DNA from 2 places in the Microbacterium sp. PA5 genome. Region 1 is predicted to be linked to the other one. Evidence: predicted binding sites of a transcription regulator. Region 1 holds the regulator's gene; the other holds the start of a gene.
What was found. Region 1 encodes HspR, which represses chaperone genes until heat shock. Its sites were predicted from a motif close to AAGTTGAGTCNNNNNGACTCAACTT; they were not measured.
Positions count from the first base shown of each region.

Region 2: the regulator HspR is predicted to act here: its motif matches at 3,535-3,559, upstream of ACPWUT_RS12495 (Hsp20/alpha crystallin family protein).

Region 1 covers NZ_CP187567.1:2,981,028-2,988,596, forward strand. The annotation lists gene ACPWUT_RS14060 (hypothetical protein) at 1-372, shown strand, start outside; gene ACPWUT_RS14065 (FUSC family protein) at 378-1,355, opposite strand; gene ACPWUT_RS14070 (potassium channel family protein) at 1,445-2,170, shown strand; gene ACPWUT_RS14075 (DUF2252 domain-containing protein) at 2,175-3,524, shown strand; gene ACPWUT_RS14080 (heat shock protein transcriptional repressor HspR) at 3,609-4,046, opposite strand; gene ACPWUT_RS14085 (DnaJ C-terminal domain-containing protein) at 4,043-5,029, opposite strand; gene ACPWUT_RS14090 (nucleotide exchange factor GrpE) at 5,037-5,636, opposite strand; gene dnaK (molecular chaperone DnaK) at 5,639-7,498, opposite strand.
Region 2 covers NZ_CP187567.1:2,628,195-2,635,763, reverse strand. The annotation lists gene ACPWUT_RS12515 (alpha-amylase family protein) at 1-216, opposite strand, end outside; gene ACPWUT_RS12510 (VOC family protein) at 330-695, shown strand; gene ACPWUT_RS12505 (L-serine ammonia-lyase, iron-sulfur-dependent, subunit alpha) at 739-2,229, shown strand; gene ACPWUT_RS12500 (DUF559 domain-containing protein) at 2,317-3,279, opposite strand; gene ACPWUT_RS12495 (Hsp20/alpha crystallin family protein) at 3,599-4,054, shown strand; gene ACPWUT_RS12490 (DUF2804 domain-containing protein) at 4,216-5,196, shown strand; gene ACPWUT_RS12485 (TetR family transcriptional regulator) at 5,233-5,835, shown strand; gene ACPWUT_RS12480 (DUF4287 domain-containing protein) at 5,846-6,133, shown strand; gene ACPWUT_RS12475 (ABC transporter ATP-binding protein) at 6,191-6,916, shown strand; gene ACPWUT_RS12470 (ABC transporter permease) at 6,913-7,569, shown strand, end outside.

The DNA.
Region 1 (7,569 bases):
AAGGACGAGCCCGATCTGCTCGTGGTGATGGCGCAGGTGCAGCAGGCCACGACGCAGCTGCGGGCCGCCCGGGCGATGATGCCGATCGAGTACGACGACACCGAGCCGTTCCGCGGCACGCATCTGGGCATGGGCGAGCGGCTCGTGATGCCGCTTCCGCCCGTGCGCGCGGACGGCACCGGCGGCCCGCCTTTCGCGACCTACACCTGGGACACCGGATCCCTGTTCGTCACCGTCACCGCGGTGTGCGCCGATCGCGAGCGGTTCGGCACCCTGATCGGCGCGGTCGACGATCTCGCGCGGTCGCTCCGCGTGATCGAGGACATCCCCGCCGGCGAGGGGCCGGACGTGCTGCGCCTCGATCCGAGCTGACCCCGCTACGCGCGACGACGGCCGGCGACGGCCGGGACGAGCGCGCCGAGCACGAGGGCGATCCCGATCCCGATCCCGGTCTCGACGACCCGTTCGACCAGACGCCTCGCGGGGTCCTCGCCGGGGAGGGCCAGGATGAGCGTGAGCACGACGAACGTCGTGAAGGCCGGTGCGACGTACCAGCGGCTGCCCGCGGAGGCCGCCAGCGCGGCGACCGCGACACCGGCGGCCAGAGCAGTCAGCGCCGGCGGCGCCGGGACCGACCCCAGCAGCGCCGCCGCCAGCGCTCCGATGCTGACGCTGATCGCCCGCCCGACGCTGCGCGTCAGCAGCTGCTCCTGCGCCGGGCGCATCACCAGGAGCGCCGCGCCCGTCACCCAGCCGACGTGCTCGAGGCGCAGCGCGAACCCGAGCCCCGCCGCCGTGGCGCCCACCGCGCCCAGCACGAACGCGTAGACGAGCAGCCGGGCGCGATCGGGCGTCGGCGCGGCGGGCGCGGCGGGCCGCTCTCCCTGCGGCCAGAGCAGCGACACGAGGCCGGCGTACACGGACCCTCCCACGATGAGCGCGGCGGCCACCGCCGCCGGCGCCGGATCGAAGCTCAGCCCGATCCCGATCAGAGGAAGGCAGAACGTCATCGCCGCGCGGCCGGTCGGCGCTGCACGCGCCCACAGTCCCGCTCCGACGCCGAGGACGAACATGGCCGCCACCGCCACGGCCGGGTGGGGTGACAGCAGCGATCCGAGCAGCAGCGACGCCGCACTGAGGAGGCCCACCAGCGGCAGCACCCCCCGCCGGCGACGACGCGCCGGCAGCGGGAGGGCGGCCACCGGGATCACGCCGACCGCCAGGGCGATCCCGAGAAGCGGCCAGACGCACCCGACGACCATCGCGGGAAGCGCGTAGACCGCGCCCCGCACGAAAGACGCCCATCGCCACGACACGGGAGCGACGGGGGCGACGGAGGCTCCGGTGTCAGCCATGCCGCCACGCTAGCGCCGGCGGGGGGCGGACGCAGCAGGGGTCGCCCAGACGCGTGCGGCGGCGCGGGAGCGGTGCCAGGATGGGCCCCATGACGCCGCGGACTGCGCACAGCGGGGGCATCTCCCCGCGGACCCTCGCGTGGGAGGACCGCACCGCGTGGCCGCTGTTCGTCCTATCGCTGGCGTTCTTCGCCGCCTGGGTGTGGGTGCTGGCCGACCTCGGCCCGGCCACACCGTGGCGCACCGCGATGTGGACCACGATCGCCGCCACCTGGATCGTCTTCGCTGCCGACTTCGTCGTCCGCTGGGTCCTCAGCGGCGATACGCGCGCCTTCTTCCGCACGCGGTGGTTCGAGGCGGTCTCCCTCGCCGTCGTCTACCTCCGGCCGTTCGTGATCATCGCCTACGTCTGGCGTCTGCCGTGGTTCCGGGTGACGCCCGCCCGGCAGCGGGCCCGGCTGGTGATCCTGGTGACGATGTTCACCTTCCTCTTCGTCTTCACGGCGTCCACCCTCGTGTGGCTCGCCGAGCGCGGCGACCCGCGCGCGAGCATCGTGGATCTGGGAGATGCGATCTGGTGGGGCTTCTCGACGATCGCGACCGTGGGCTACGGCGACTTCGTGCCCGTCACCCTCGCGGGCCGGACGATCGCCGTCGGCCTGATGATGGGAGGCCTCGTCGTGCTGGGTGTGACGAGCGCGACGGTCATCTCGGCGCTGAACGACCAGATCCAGCGCACCGCCCGCGTGCGCGAGAGCGAGCGGGCCGGCATGCCGGCGTCGCACGAGTCCCCGCGGCCCCCGATGTCAGGATGACGACATGACCGCACCCGCCTGGGAGCCCCCGCCCTCCCGAGAGCAGCGCGTCGCCGAGGGGCGAGCGGCACGACGGGCCGCGCCCCGGCGAAGCCTCGCCGAGCTCGCGACCGACGGCCGCGATCCGCTCGGGATCCTCGCGTCGCAGAACGCCGGACGCGTCGCCGAGCTGGTGCCGCTGCGGGCCGAGCGGATGGCGGCGAGCCCGTTCGCGTTCTACCGCGGGACCGCCGCGCTCATGGCGGCCGACCTCGCCCGGAGCCCCGGCAGCGGCATCCCCGTCGCCTCCTGCGGCGACGCCCACGTCGCGAATTTCGGCCTCTACGCGTCGCCGCAGCGCAGCCTCGTCTTCGATCTGAACGACTTCGACGAGGCCGCGTGGGCGCCCTGGGAGTGGGACGTCAAGCGCCTCGTGACGAGCGTCGTCATCGCCGGGCAGGCGACGGGCCGCGACGAGCGGGTGGTGACGGATGCCGCGCGCGTCACGGTGCGCGCCTACGCGCAGGCCATCGCCGCCTACACGCGCCGCAGCGCGCTGGCGCGCTACTACGAGCACTTCGACGTGTCGGGCGGGCGCGCGGTGCGCGACAAGGCCGGGCGGCGCGTGGTGCGCGCCGCGATCCGGCATGCGGAGCGCCGCACCGCAGAGCGCGCCGCGCGCAAGCTCACCGAGGCCGATGCCACCGGCAGGCTCCGCTTCGTCGAGGAGCCGCCGGCCATGACGCACCTCGACGAGCTCACGGCAGCCCTCGTCGAGGGCGCGTTCGCCGGCTATCGGGCCACCGCCGGGGTGGACATCCGCCTCCTGCTGCGGCACTACCGCGTCTCGGACACGGTCCGCCGCGCGGTCGGGGTCGGCAGCGTGGGAACGCGCTGCTTCGTCACCGTGCTGCAGGACGGCGACGGCAGCGCCCTGCTGCTCCAGACGAAGGAGGCAGGCCGGAGCGTGCTCATCGAGCACGGCCGGTGCCCGCAGCCCGAAGGCCTCGATCAGCAGTGGGCGGAGAGCGGCGAGGGATCCCGGGTGGTGTCGATGCAGCGGATCCTCCAGGGCGTGTCCGATCCCTTCCTCGGACACCTGCGCGGCCGGACGGGCGACTACTACGTGCGCCAGTTCCGCGACATGAAGGGCGGCATCGACATCGAGACGCTCGAGGACGGGCCGTTCGCCCTCTACGCCCGGGCCTGCGCGGTCACGCTCGCCCGCGCGCACAGCCAGTCGCCGAACGCGACGAACGTCGCCGGATACGTCGGCAGCGGGCGCACGCTGGCCGAGGCGCTCACCACCTGGGCCTACGCGTACGCGGACCTGTCGCGCGCCGACTACGACGCGTTCCTCGCCGCTCGGGCGTAGCGGATTCGGAGGATCACCGCGGAGTCGGAGGATCCGCCGCTCGTGCTCCGAATCCGGCGACATGCTCCGAATCCGGTGCGGGGGTCAATCCGCGTCGGAGGCCGGTGGGCGCCAGACGACCACCTCGGTGGCCCTCCGCACCCGCGTGCCGTGGCGCAGGGTCACCACCGAGCCGGAGGCGCCGGCGGCGAAGACCCGGGCACCGCGGCGCTGGTCGACCTCGTCGCGCAGGCGCTGCTCCAGCTCGCCGACCTGCCGCTGCAGGGAGCGCACGCTGTTCTCGAGCTCGATGATGCGCGAGATCGCGGGAAGGCTGATGCCCTCCGCGGACAGCGCCGCGACCTCGCGGAGCTGCTTCACGTGCCGCAGCGAGTAGCGACGCGATCCGCCCTGGGTGCGTCCGGGCACGACGAGGCCCAGCCGGTCGTACTGGCGGAGGGTCTGCGGGTGCATGCCCGCGAGCTCGGCGGCGACCGCGATCGCGAAGATCGGGGTCTCCTCGTCTACGTCGGGATCGCTCATTCGCGTGCCCTGCTCATCAGCTCGGCGCGCGGGTTCTCCTTCGGCTCCAGGTCCTGGAACCGCTCGAGCGCCTCGCGCGCACGGTCGTCGAGATGTGCGGGAACCGCCACCTGCACCTCCGCGAGGAGGTCGCCGGTGCCCTTGCTGGACTCCACGCCGCGCCCCTTGACGCGCAGGACGCGTCCCGAGGGCGTGCCCGGCGCCACCCGCAGCTTGACGGGATCGCCGCCGAGCGTCGGGACCTCGATGGTCGCCCCGAGAGCCGCCTCGGTGAAGGTCACCGGCACGGTCACGCGCAGGTTCAGTCCGTCGCGGGTGAACACGGGATGCGGACGCACGGTCACCGACACCACGATGTCACCGGCCTCGCCCCCGTCGGGAGAGGGACGACCACGACCGCGCAGCCGGATCTTCTGGCCGTCCGAGACACCCGCGGGGATCTTGACCTTGAACGGCTTGCCGTCCTCGCCCTGGAGCGTGATCGTCTCGCCCTTGACGGCGGTCTGGAAATCCAGCGTCGTGCGCGCCGAGACGTCGGCGCCGCGCTGCGGTCCGCCGAAGCCGCGGAATCCCCCGGTCGGCTGCCCGAACCGGCCGGAGCCGAAGCGGCCGCCCGACTGCTCGCCGAACATGGCGAACAGGTCGTCGAAGTCGGCCTGCTGCGTGCGCGTCCCGCCGCCGAAGCGGCTGAAGACGTCCTCGAAGCCGCCGCCGGACGAGCCCGGCGCCTGGAAGCGGGCGCTGCCCGATCCCATCGCGCGGATCTGGTCGTACTCCTGGCGCTGCTCCTTGTCGCTCAGCACGGCGTAGGCCTCGCTGATCTCCTTGAACTTCGCCTCGGCGACCGGGTCGCCCTGCGTCGAGTCGGGGTGGTACTGACGCGCGAGCTTTCGGTACGTCTTCTTGAGATCGGCGTCGGAGACGTCCTTGGCGACACCCAGGACCTTGTAGAAGTCCCTGTCGAACCAGTCCTGACTGGCCATACGTCTCCTAGTCGGTCCCTGAGGTCGACGCCGGAACGGCGACGACGACCTTCGCCGGCCGCAGCTCGATCGCGCCGAGGCGGTAGCCCACCTCGACGACCTCGAGGATGGTCGGCGTCTCGGTGCCGGGCGTCGGGGCCTGGAAGATCGCCTCGTGCTGCTGCGGGTCGAACGTGTCGCCGGCCGCGCCGTAGGTCTCCACGCCCAGGCGCGCCACGACGGCGCGCAGCTTCTCGGCGATCGCGGTGAGCGCCGAGCCCTCCACCAGGTCGCCGTGCTTCTCGGCGCGGTCCAGGTCGTCGAGCACCGGCAGCAGACCCTTCGCGACCGCGCCCTTGGCGCGCTCGATCTCGACCTCGCGCTGGTCCTCGGTGCGACGGCGATAGTTCGCGTACTCCGCCTGCAGGCGCTTCAGGTCGAGGAGCAGGTCGTGCTCCTCCGCGGGGGCGTCGGCCACGGCGGCGTCATCGTTCTGGGCGGCGCCCAGGATGTCGTCGATCGTCAGCTCGTCCTCTTGCGACTCAGGGTCGGATGCCGTGGCATCCGACCCCTCCTCGCCGAGGACCTCGTCGCCGTCTTCAGGCTTGTCGAAGTCCTTGTTCGTCATGCTTACTTCTTCTCGTCTTCGTCGTCGACGACCTCGGCGTCCACGACGTCCTCCTCAGAGGATGCCGCATCGGCCGCCGGCTCGTCCTGCGCCGGAGCGCTCTGCTCGGCCTGCGAGGAGGCGTAGATCGCCTCGCCCAGCTTGCCCTGCGAGGCGTTGAGCTTGTCGAACGCGTCCTTGACGGCGTCGTCGTTGTCTCCGGCGAGCGCGGTCTTCAGCGCGTCGACGTCAGCCTGCACCTCGGACTTGACGTCCTCGGGCAGCTTGTCGGCGTTGTCGGCGATGAGCTTCTCGATCGAGTACGAGAGGGTCTCTGCCTGGTTGCGGACCTCGGCGGCCTCACGGCGCTTCTTGTCCTCGGCCGCGTGCTCCTCGGCCTCGCGCACCATCCGCTCGATGTCGTCCTTCGGCAGCGACGAGCCGCCGGTGATCGTCATCGACTGCTCCTTGCCGGTGCCCTTGTCCTTCGCGGACACGTGCACGATGCCGTTGGCGTCGATGTCGAAGGTGACCTCGATCTGCGGGATGCCGCGCGGCGCCGGCGCGATGCCGGTGAGCTCGAACGTCCCCAGCGGCTTGTTGTCGCGGGTGAAGTCGCGCTCGCCCTGGAAGACCTGGATGGCGACCGACGGCTGGTTGTCGTCGGCGGTCGTGAAGGTCTCGCTCCGCTTGGTCGGGATGGCCGTGTTGCGCTCGATGAGCTTGGTCATGATCCCGCCCTTGGTCTCGATGCCGAGGCTCAGGGGGGTGACGTCGATGAGGAGGACGTCCTTGCGCTCGCCCTTGAGGACGCCGGCCTGGAGAGCGGCGCCGACGGCGACGACCTCGTCCGGGTTCACGCCCTTGTTGGGCTCCTTGCCGGTCTCCTTCTTCACGAGCTCGCTCACGGCGGGCATACGCGTCGAACCGCCGACGAGGACCACGTGGTCGATGTCGGACACCTTGATGCCGGCCTCGCGGATGACGTCCTCGAACGGCTTCTTGGTGCGGTCGAGGAGGTCCTTGGTGAGGTCCTCGAACTTGGCGCGGGTCAGTGTCTCCGACAGCGACACGGGGCCGGAGTCGGTCAGCGACAGGTAGGGCAGGTTGATCGAGGTGCTCGTCGAGCCCGACAGCTCCTTCTTGGCCTGCTCCGCCGCCTCCTTGAGGCGCTGGAGGGCGATCTTGTCGCCCGAGACGTCGACGCCGGTCGTGTCCTTGAACTGCTTGATGAGGTAGTCCACGATGCGCTGGTCCCAGTCGTCGCCGCCGAGGCGGTTGTCACCGGCGGTGGAGCGCACCTGGATGGTCGAGAAGTCGTCGTCCTTGCCCACCTCGAGCAGCGACACGTCGAACGTTCCGCCACCGAGGTCGAAGACGAGGATGAGCTCGTCCTCCTTGCCCTTGTCGAGGCCGTAGGCCAGCGCGGCGGCGGTCGGCTCGTTGATGATGCGCAGGACGTTCAGGCCCGCGATCTCACCCGCGTCCTTCGTCGCCTGACGCTCGGCGTCGTTGAAGTACGCGGGGACGGTGATGACCGCGTCGGTCACCGTGTCGCCCAGGTACTGCTCGGCGTCGCGCTTGAGCTTCTGGAGGATGCGCGCCGAGATCTCCTGCGGCGTGTAGTTCTTGCCGTCGATCGACTGGGTCTTCCAGTCGGTGCCCATGTGGCGCTTGACCGAGGTCAGCGTGCGGTCGACGTTGGTGACGGCCTGGCGCTTGGCGGTCTCGCCGACGAGCACCTCGCCGTCCTTGGTGAAGGCGACGACCGACGGGGTCGTGCGGAAGCCCTCGGCGTTGGCGATGACCTTCGGCTCGCCGCCCTCGAGGACGGAGACGACGGAGTTCGTCGTGCCGAGGTCGATTCCCACTGCACGTGCCATGTGTGTTTCTCCTTTGTGGAACGGATCGGGGTGAAGTCTTTCGAGATTGAGCCGTCGCGGCTCAAGTTCGC
Region 2 (7,569 bases), 350 kb from region 1:
CGACCCGGCGGCGAGGGCGATCGTCTGGGCGAGGGCGTCGCGACCGTCGGGCCGGTCGGCGTACAGCCGCGAGAACAGGTCGTGCAGGCGCGGGAACTGCGCGTCGAACCGCTCGCGGAACGCGTCGTCGACGCGACCGGCGGCCGATGCCGCGGCCCACGCGGCGTCGCGGTCGTCCTCGAGCGCGCCGAGCGGTTCGGTCTCCGGAACGGTCATGGAGCTCCTCTCCGTGACTCCAGCCTAGAGCGCCGCGCCGGCTTCTCCGTGGAGCGCTGCACCGGCCGCGGGTGGAGCGCTACGCTGGCGTCACATCGAACGAAGGATCCCGGATGCGCCTCGTCCAGATCGCCCAGCACGCCGACGATCTCGATCGTGCCGCGGACTTCTACACCGTCCTCCTCGATGCCACGCCGTCCGCGCGGTTCGACCCGCCCGGCCTCCTCTTCTTCGATCTCGAGGGCGTGCGGCTGCTGCTCGATCGCAACGCGCCGTCCGCCCTCCTCTACCTGCGCGTCGACAACGTCCACGATGCGCTGGACCGTCTCGGCGGGCTCGCCGACGTCGTCACCGCGCCGCACGTGATCTTCACGCACGAGGACGACGCGCTCGGTCCCGCCGGACACGAGGAATGGCAGGCCTTCATCCGCGACAGCGAGGGGAACACGGTCGGCCTCGTCTCCTTCGTCCGCGCGTAGCGCCTGCGTCGGGGTCGTCGATGAGCGCGCGTAGGCTCGGGGTGTGAGCGCATACGTCTCGGCGTTCGAACTGTTCTCCATCGGAGTAGGACCTTCGAGCTCCCACACGGTCGGGCCGCTGCGCGCAGCCCGGGACTTCGCCGCGCGGCTGCGGCCCCGGCTGGCGGAGGTGGCGCGCCTCGAGTGCGTCCTCTTCGGCTCCCTCGGCGCGACCGGGCTCGGCCACGGCACGCCCGACGCCGTCGTGGCGGGGCTGCGAGGGCAGGAGCCGGAGACCGTCGATCCCGCGGACGTCCGCGGCGCGTGGACGCAGTGGCAGGACGGCGCGTCGCTGCTCCTCGACGGTGCGCATCCCGTGCCGTTCTCGCGCGCGGATGTCGAGTTCGCTCCGCGCACGCGGCTGCCCGGTCATCCGAACGCGCTCACTCTGCGCGCCCTCGACGTCGCCGGCGCGCCGGTGGCGGAGGAGACCTACTACTCCATCGGCGGGGGCTTCATCCGGCGCGACGGCGAGGATGCGCCGGTGGCGTCCGCGCCCTTCCCGTTCTCCTACGACTCGGCCGAGCAGCTCCTGGCGCTGTGCGACGAGCGGGGGTGGACGATCGCCGAGGTCGCGCGCGCGAACGAGGAGGCGCTGCGGTCCGAGGCAGACGTCGCCGCAGGCCTCGACGGCATCTGGGATGCCATGTCCGCGTGCGTCGACGCGGGGCTCCACGCCGACGGCGTGCTCCCGGGGCTGCTGAAGGTCAAGCGGCGCGCCGGTCTGATCCGCGCCCAGCTCGAGGAGGCCGAGAGCGACGGCCGTCGTGAGCTTCCCGGCGAGTGGCTGGGCACCTTCGCGCTCGCCGTCAACGAGGAGAACGCCTCGGGCGGCCGGGTCGTGACGGCGCCCACCAACGGCGCGGCGGGGATCCTTCCGGCCGTCGCCATGTACTGGTGGCGCTTCCTGGCCGACTCGGGGCTCGGCTCGGGCAACGCGGTGACCCCGTATGGCGAGCTCGTCGGGTCCGCCCTCCTCGGCATGCACGCCCCGGATCGCGCGCCGATCGACGACCACGACGTGCCCGAGGACCTCACCGTGGAGGCGAACCGCCGGCGCGGGATCCGCCGCTTCCTTCTGACGGCGACCGCGCTCGGCTCCCTCTTCAAGGCGAACGCCTCGATCTCGGGTGCGGAGGGCGGCTGCCAGGCCGAGGTCGGCTCGGCCTGCGCGATGGCGGCCGGAGGGCTGACCGCGGTGATGGGCGGCACGAACCGTCAGATCGAGAACGCCGCCGAGATCGCGATGGAGCACCACCTCGGGCTCACCTGCGATCCCGTCGGCGGCCTCGTGCAGATCCCGTGCATCGAGCGGAACGCGATCGCCGCCTCGACGGCCGTGACCGCCGCGCGCCTGGCGCTCCGCGGCGACGGCAGCCACTACGTGTCCCTCGACGCGGTGGTCGAGACCATGCGCCAGACCGGCATCGACATGTCGCACAAGTACAAGGAGACGAGCGAAGGCGGTCTCGCCGTCAACGTCATCGAGTGCTGACGCTGCGCGCTCGCCCGTGCTCCGCTCGCGAAGGTGACGCAAAAGCGCCCCTCCGCGCCGCGGAACTGCTCGTTCGCGCCACCTTCTTCACCGATGCCGCCCCAGCGCGGCGCGCACCAGCTCGACCGCCCGGCCCTGGCGGAGGTGCGACGACGTGACGCGCACCACCTCCCAGCCGGCGGCGGCATAGGCGGCGTACTTCTCGAGGTCGCGGTTCCACTGGGTCCGGCTCGTGCGGTGATGGTCGCCCTCGATCTCGACCACCACGCGGTGCTCGCGATAGACGAACTCCGAGATGCCCAGCAGGCGTCCCGACGCGTCGCGCATCTCGACGTCGAGCTCGGCCGGCGGCAGCCCCGCGTCGGCGGCGTCGAGCCGGAAGAGCGTCTCGAGCGGCGACATGCTCCCTTCCCGGATGAGGGGGAGCGCGGTGCGCAGCCGCGCGATGCCGCGGCGCGGCCCGGCGTCCAGGGCGGAGCCGAGCTGAGCACGCGTGGCGAGACGGGCGTCGGGGTGCGGGACGCCGGAGCGTCCGCGGGGGATGCGCACGATCGCGTCGCCGAGGACGACGAGCTCCCGCACCGAGAGCTCGCGCCCGAGCATCGCCCAGGTCGACGCGGGGCTGCCGAGCGGCAGGCCCTCGCACTCGCGGACCCTCACGAGGTGCCCCTCGACTTTCACCCCGCGCACGCCCCGCCCGCGCGGTGCGCGCGCCGGCGCGATGACACCGACGTCCAGGTCGTCGCCGGGGTCGAGGGGGAGTCCGTAGAGGATCGCCGCCGTGCGACCGGTGAAGAAGGCGGACGCCGTGAGGAGCGGCGCGTAGGCGCGGGCCCGTCGCCATTCGCGTTCTCGTGCGCGTCGCCCCCGAGCGAAGGGGTCGTCGGGGTCGTCCGCAGGCGCCGGGCCCGATCGAACCCGCACGCCGTGAAAAGGCGCGTGGAGATCGCTCGCCCCGAGGCGGGCGCGGGAGACACCCCGTTCGAGGCCTGCGCGGGTGCGGAACACCTCGCCCAGCGAGTCGGGAAGCGGCGCAGGTCGTCGCGGCATCCCTCACCCTCCCGCCAGTTCCGCCCCCGTCCCGCCCCCTCCCCACCCCCACTTCCCCTCGCGCCCCACGCTCGCCCTGGGGAGGAGCCCCCACACGCCCGACGGCCTCGCGGATGTGGCGCAAAGGCGCCCCTCCGCGCCGCGAAACCCCCCATTCGCGCCACCTTCCGCGCCCCCTCGACGGCGAGCGGTGGAGGCGGTGTTCGCTGGGCGAGAACCGTTGGCACTCTCGGGGGGCGAGTGCTAATCTGGAGGCACTTGAGCCGATGTGACTCAAGTTTGAGACCACAACATCACACGCACAGAAAAGGAGAGAACCATGGCCACGTATGACCCGTTCCGTGACCTCGACCGCCTCGCGTCGAGCCTCTTCGACTCACGCCGCGGGCCCCGCCGCATGCCGATGGACCTGTACCGCGACGGCGACCACTACGTCCTGTCCGCCGACCTGCCGGGCATCGACCCGGGATCGGTCGACATCGACGTCGACGGTCAGCTGCTGACGATCCGGGCCGAGCGCACGCTCGCCGCCGGCGAGGGGGTCAAGTGGATCACGCGCGAGCGTGAGGCCGCCAGCTTCCTGCGTCAGCTGAACCTCGGTCAGGGCATCGACAACGAAGGCATCGCCGCGACCTACAGCAACGGCGTGCTCACCGTCACCATCCCCGTGAGCGAGAAGGCCAAGCCCCGCAAGGTGGAGGTCGTCGCCGACGGCGCCGCGCCCACCATCCGCGCCCACGAGGGTGCGGAGGAGCCGCAGCCCATCGAGCAGTAGCGCTCCGCTGCACACCCCGCCAGACCGCCCCGTCGCCCGCCGACCGGGGCGGTCTGCTGCGTCCAGGGCTATGATCGGCTCACCCGAACGGAACGTCAGCGAGGACGCCCGATGACCGAGACCGCCGCGCTGCGCAGGCATCCCTGTCTGGGGCGTGCCTGATGGAGCGCGAGCTGGTCGCGCCCGTCTCCCTCACTGCGGCGGACGGCCGGCTCAACGCCGACGCCATCGGCTTCGCGCGGCGTCCGCTCGTCGACACCGCCGGGGTCGACGGACGGCGGGGCTGGGGGCGCACCAAGCGGTGGGAGTACTGGAACGTCATCACGCCCACCCACATCGTCGCTCTCACGGTGTCGTCGCTGGACTACGCGGCCGTCCACGAGGTGTGGGTGTTCGACCGGGCGACCCGGCGCAGCCGGGGGAGGACCGCCACGGTCATCCCGGCGCACGACGTCGACCTGCCGCCGTCCCTCGGAGACGGGGCCGCGATCGCCCGGGCCCGGGACCTCGCGATCTCGGTGACGCCCGGGACCGAGTCGTGGCGGCTGTTCGCCGAGATCCCCGACGCCTCCTTCGACATCACCGTCGTCCGCCCGCCCGGCCACGAGTGCCTCGCGGTGGTCGTGCCGTGGTCCCGGCGGCGGTTCCAGTACACGGTCAAGGACGTCGCGCTGCCGGCCTCGGGCACCGTCGTCGTCGACGGCGTCGAGCACCCGGTGCCCGCCGGCTCGTGGGCGGTGCTCGACCACGGCCGGGGACGGTGGCCGTACGACGTGCGGTGGAACTGGGGCGCCGGCGCCGGGGTCAGCGGCGACCGCGTGGTCGGCCTGCAGGTGGGCGGGAGGTGGACCGCGGGGACCGGATCGACCGAGAACGGCGTGCTCGTCGACGGCATCCTCCACAAGATCTCGGAGGAGCTGCGCTGGGACTACGACCTCGCGCATCCGCTCCGGCCGTGGCGCGTGCGCGGCGGGGGCCTCGACGCCACGCTGACGCCGTTCCACGACAAGCACTCCGCCCGGAATCTCGGCATCCTGTCGGCGCGCACCCACCAGTGCTTCGGGGTGTGGGAGGGATCGTTCGAGGGGATGGCGTTCGAGGGGATCGAGGGCTTCGCCGAGGACGTCCACAACCGATGGTGAACCGCGGCGCCGCCGCCGGTGACCTAGGCTGACGCCATGGCCGAGCACGCCGTCCCGCCGCCGCGACGTCGCGGTCGCCCCCGTGGGGGCTCCGATGCTCGGAACCGCATCCTCGCCGCCGCGACGGAGGAGTTCTCCGAGAACGGCTACGACGGGGCCACCATGCGGGCCATCGCCACCCGGGCGGGTGTCGACTCGGCGCTCGTGCACCACTACTTCGGCACCAAGGCGGACCTGTTCACCGAGATCGTCGGCGCGCCGATCCGGCCGGACCTCGACATCCCCACCCTCCTCGCCGGCGACCGGGCGCGGCTGGGCGAGGCGATCGTGCGCTACATCCTGGTCCGCTTCGAGCAGCCCGAGGTGCGGCGGCGCGGGGTCCTGCTGCTGCGCAACGCGATCGGCAACCGCCTGGCGACGCCGCTGCTGGCGGCGTTCCTGTCGCGCGAGCTGCTCGGGCGCATCACCGCCGAGCTCGGCGGCGCGGACGCCGAGCTGCGCGCGAGCCTGGCGGCGTCGCAGGTGGCGGGCATGCTGGTGGCGCGCTACATCCTCAAGCTCCCGGGGATCGCGGCCGCGTCCACCGACGAGCTCGTCGGCTGGGTCGGGCCCACGATCCAGCGCTACCTCACCGAATGAAGGGATCCGCATGTCGTTCCAGGCCTACCTCGACAACATCGAGGACAAGACGGGCGTGACGCCCCGACGGTTCATCGAGCTGGCAGGTGAGAAGGGGTTCGGCCCCGGCACCAAGGCGGGGGAGATCATCGCCTGGCTCGCGGAGGACTACGGCCTCGGCCGCGGGCACGCGATGGCTCTCGTCCACGTCATCACCAAGGGGCCGAAGATCGACCCGAAGCACGTCGGCTCCGGCGGCGCGCACAGCGACGCCTCCGACACCCTGTGGCTCGACGGCAAGGCGACCAAACCCGCCTAAGCAGTCCCGGCCACGAGACTCTTGACCGGGTGATCGCCGGCGCGCATAATTCATCGCATGATGAATAACTCGGATGCCGTGCGCATCCGCGGGCTGCGCGTGCGACGCGGCAGCACCGACGTGTTCTCGGGGCTCGACGTCGACATCGCCCGCGGTGCGATCACCGGGCTGCTCGGCCCGTCCGGGTGCGGCAAGACGACCCTGATGCGCTCGATCGTGGGCGTGCAGCGGGTGGCCGGCGGCACCGTCACGGTGCTCGACCTTCCCGCCGGCACCGCCGCACTCCGTCGGCGGGTGGCCTACGACACCCAGGCCGCCTCCGTCTACGCCGACCTCACCATCCGTCAGAACCTCCGGTCGTTCCGGCGGATCGTCGGAGCCCCGGCGTCGGACGTCGACCGGGTGCTCGACGCGGTCGGGCTGCGGGACCGCGCCGACCAGCTCGTCTCCTCGCTCAGCGGCGGCCAGGCCAGCCGGGTGTCGCTGGCGGTCGCGATGCTCGGGGCGCCCGAGCTGATCGTGCTCGACGAGCCCACGGTGGGGCTCGATCCGGTGCTCCGGGCCGACCTGTGGCAGCTGCTTCGAGGTCTCGCCGACGCGGGGACCACGCTGCTCGTCTCGAGCCACGTCATGGACGAGGCGCTCCGGTGCGACCGCCTCCTGCTCATGCGCGCCGGCCGCATCATCGCCGACACCACCCCGGCGGGCCTGCTCGCCGACACCGGCGAGGCGGATCCCGATGCGGCCTTCCTCGCTCTGATCCGGCGCGGGGAGGCGGCATGAACGCCGTGCGGCTGGGGGCGACGGCCGGAAGGGTGCTCCGCCAGCTCAGTCACGACCCCCGCTCGATCGCCCTCATGCTGGTCGCCCCGAGCCTGCTCGTCGGCCTCTTCGCGTGGCTCTTCAGCGACAGCGACGGGGTCTTCGACCGCGTCGGCGGGCCCATCCTCGCGCTGTTCCCGTTCGTCGTGATGTTCCTCATCACCTCGATCACGACCCTGCGGGAGCGGCGCAGCGGAACGCTCGAGCGTCTGATGACGACGCCCCTCGGCAAGGCGGACTTCATCCTCGGCTACGCCCTCGCCTTCGGGCTCATGGCGACGCTGCAGGCGGTCGTGACGGTGACCTTCGCCGTCGCGGTGTGCGGGCTGGAGGTCGAGGGTGCGATCTGGCTGCTCGGCCTCGTCGCCGTCGTCGACGCCCTGCTCGGAACCGCTCTCGGGCTCCTCGCGAGCGCATTCGCCCGCACCGAGTTCCAGGCGGTCCAGTTCATGCCGGTGCTCGTGTTCCCGCAGATCATCCTCGGCGGGCTCTTCATGCCCCGCGACCAGATGCCCGACGTGCTCTACGCGATCAGCGACTGGCTGCCCCTCAGTCATGCGATCGACGCGGTGGCCGCCGTCGCCGCGGGTGACGACGGTGGCGAGGTGGCGCGC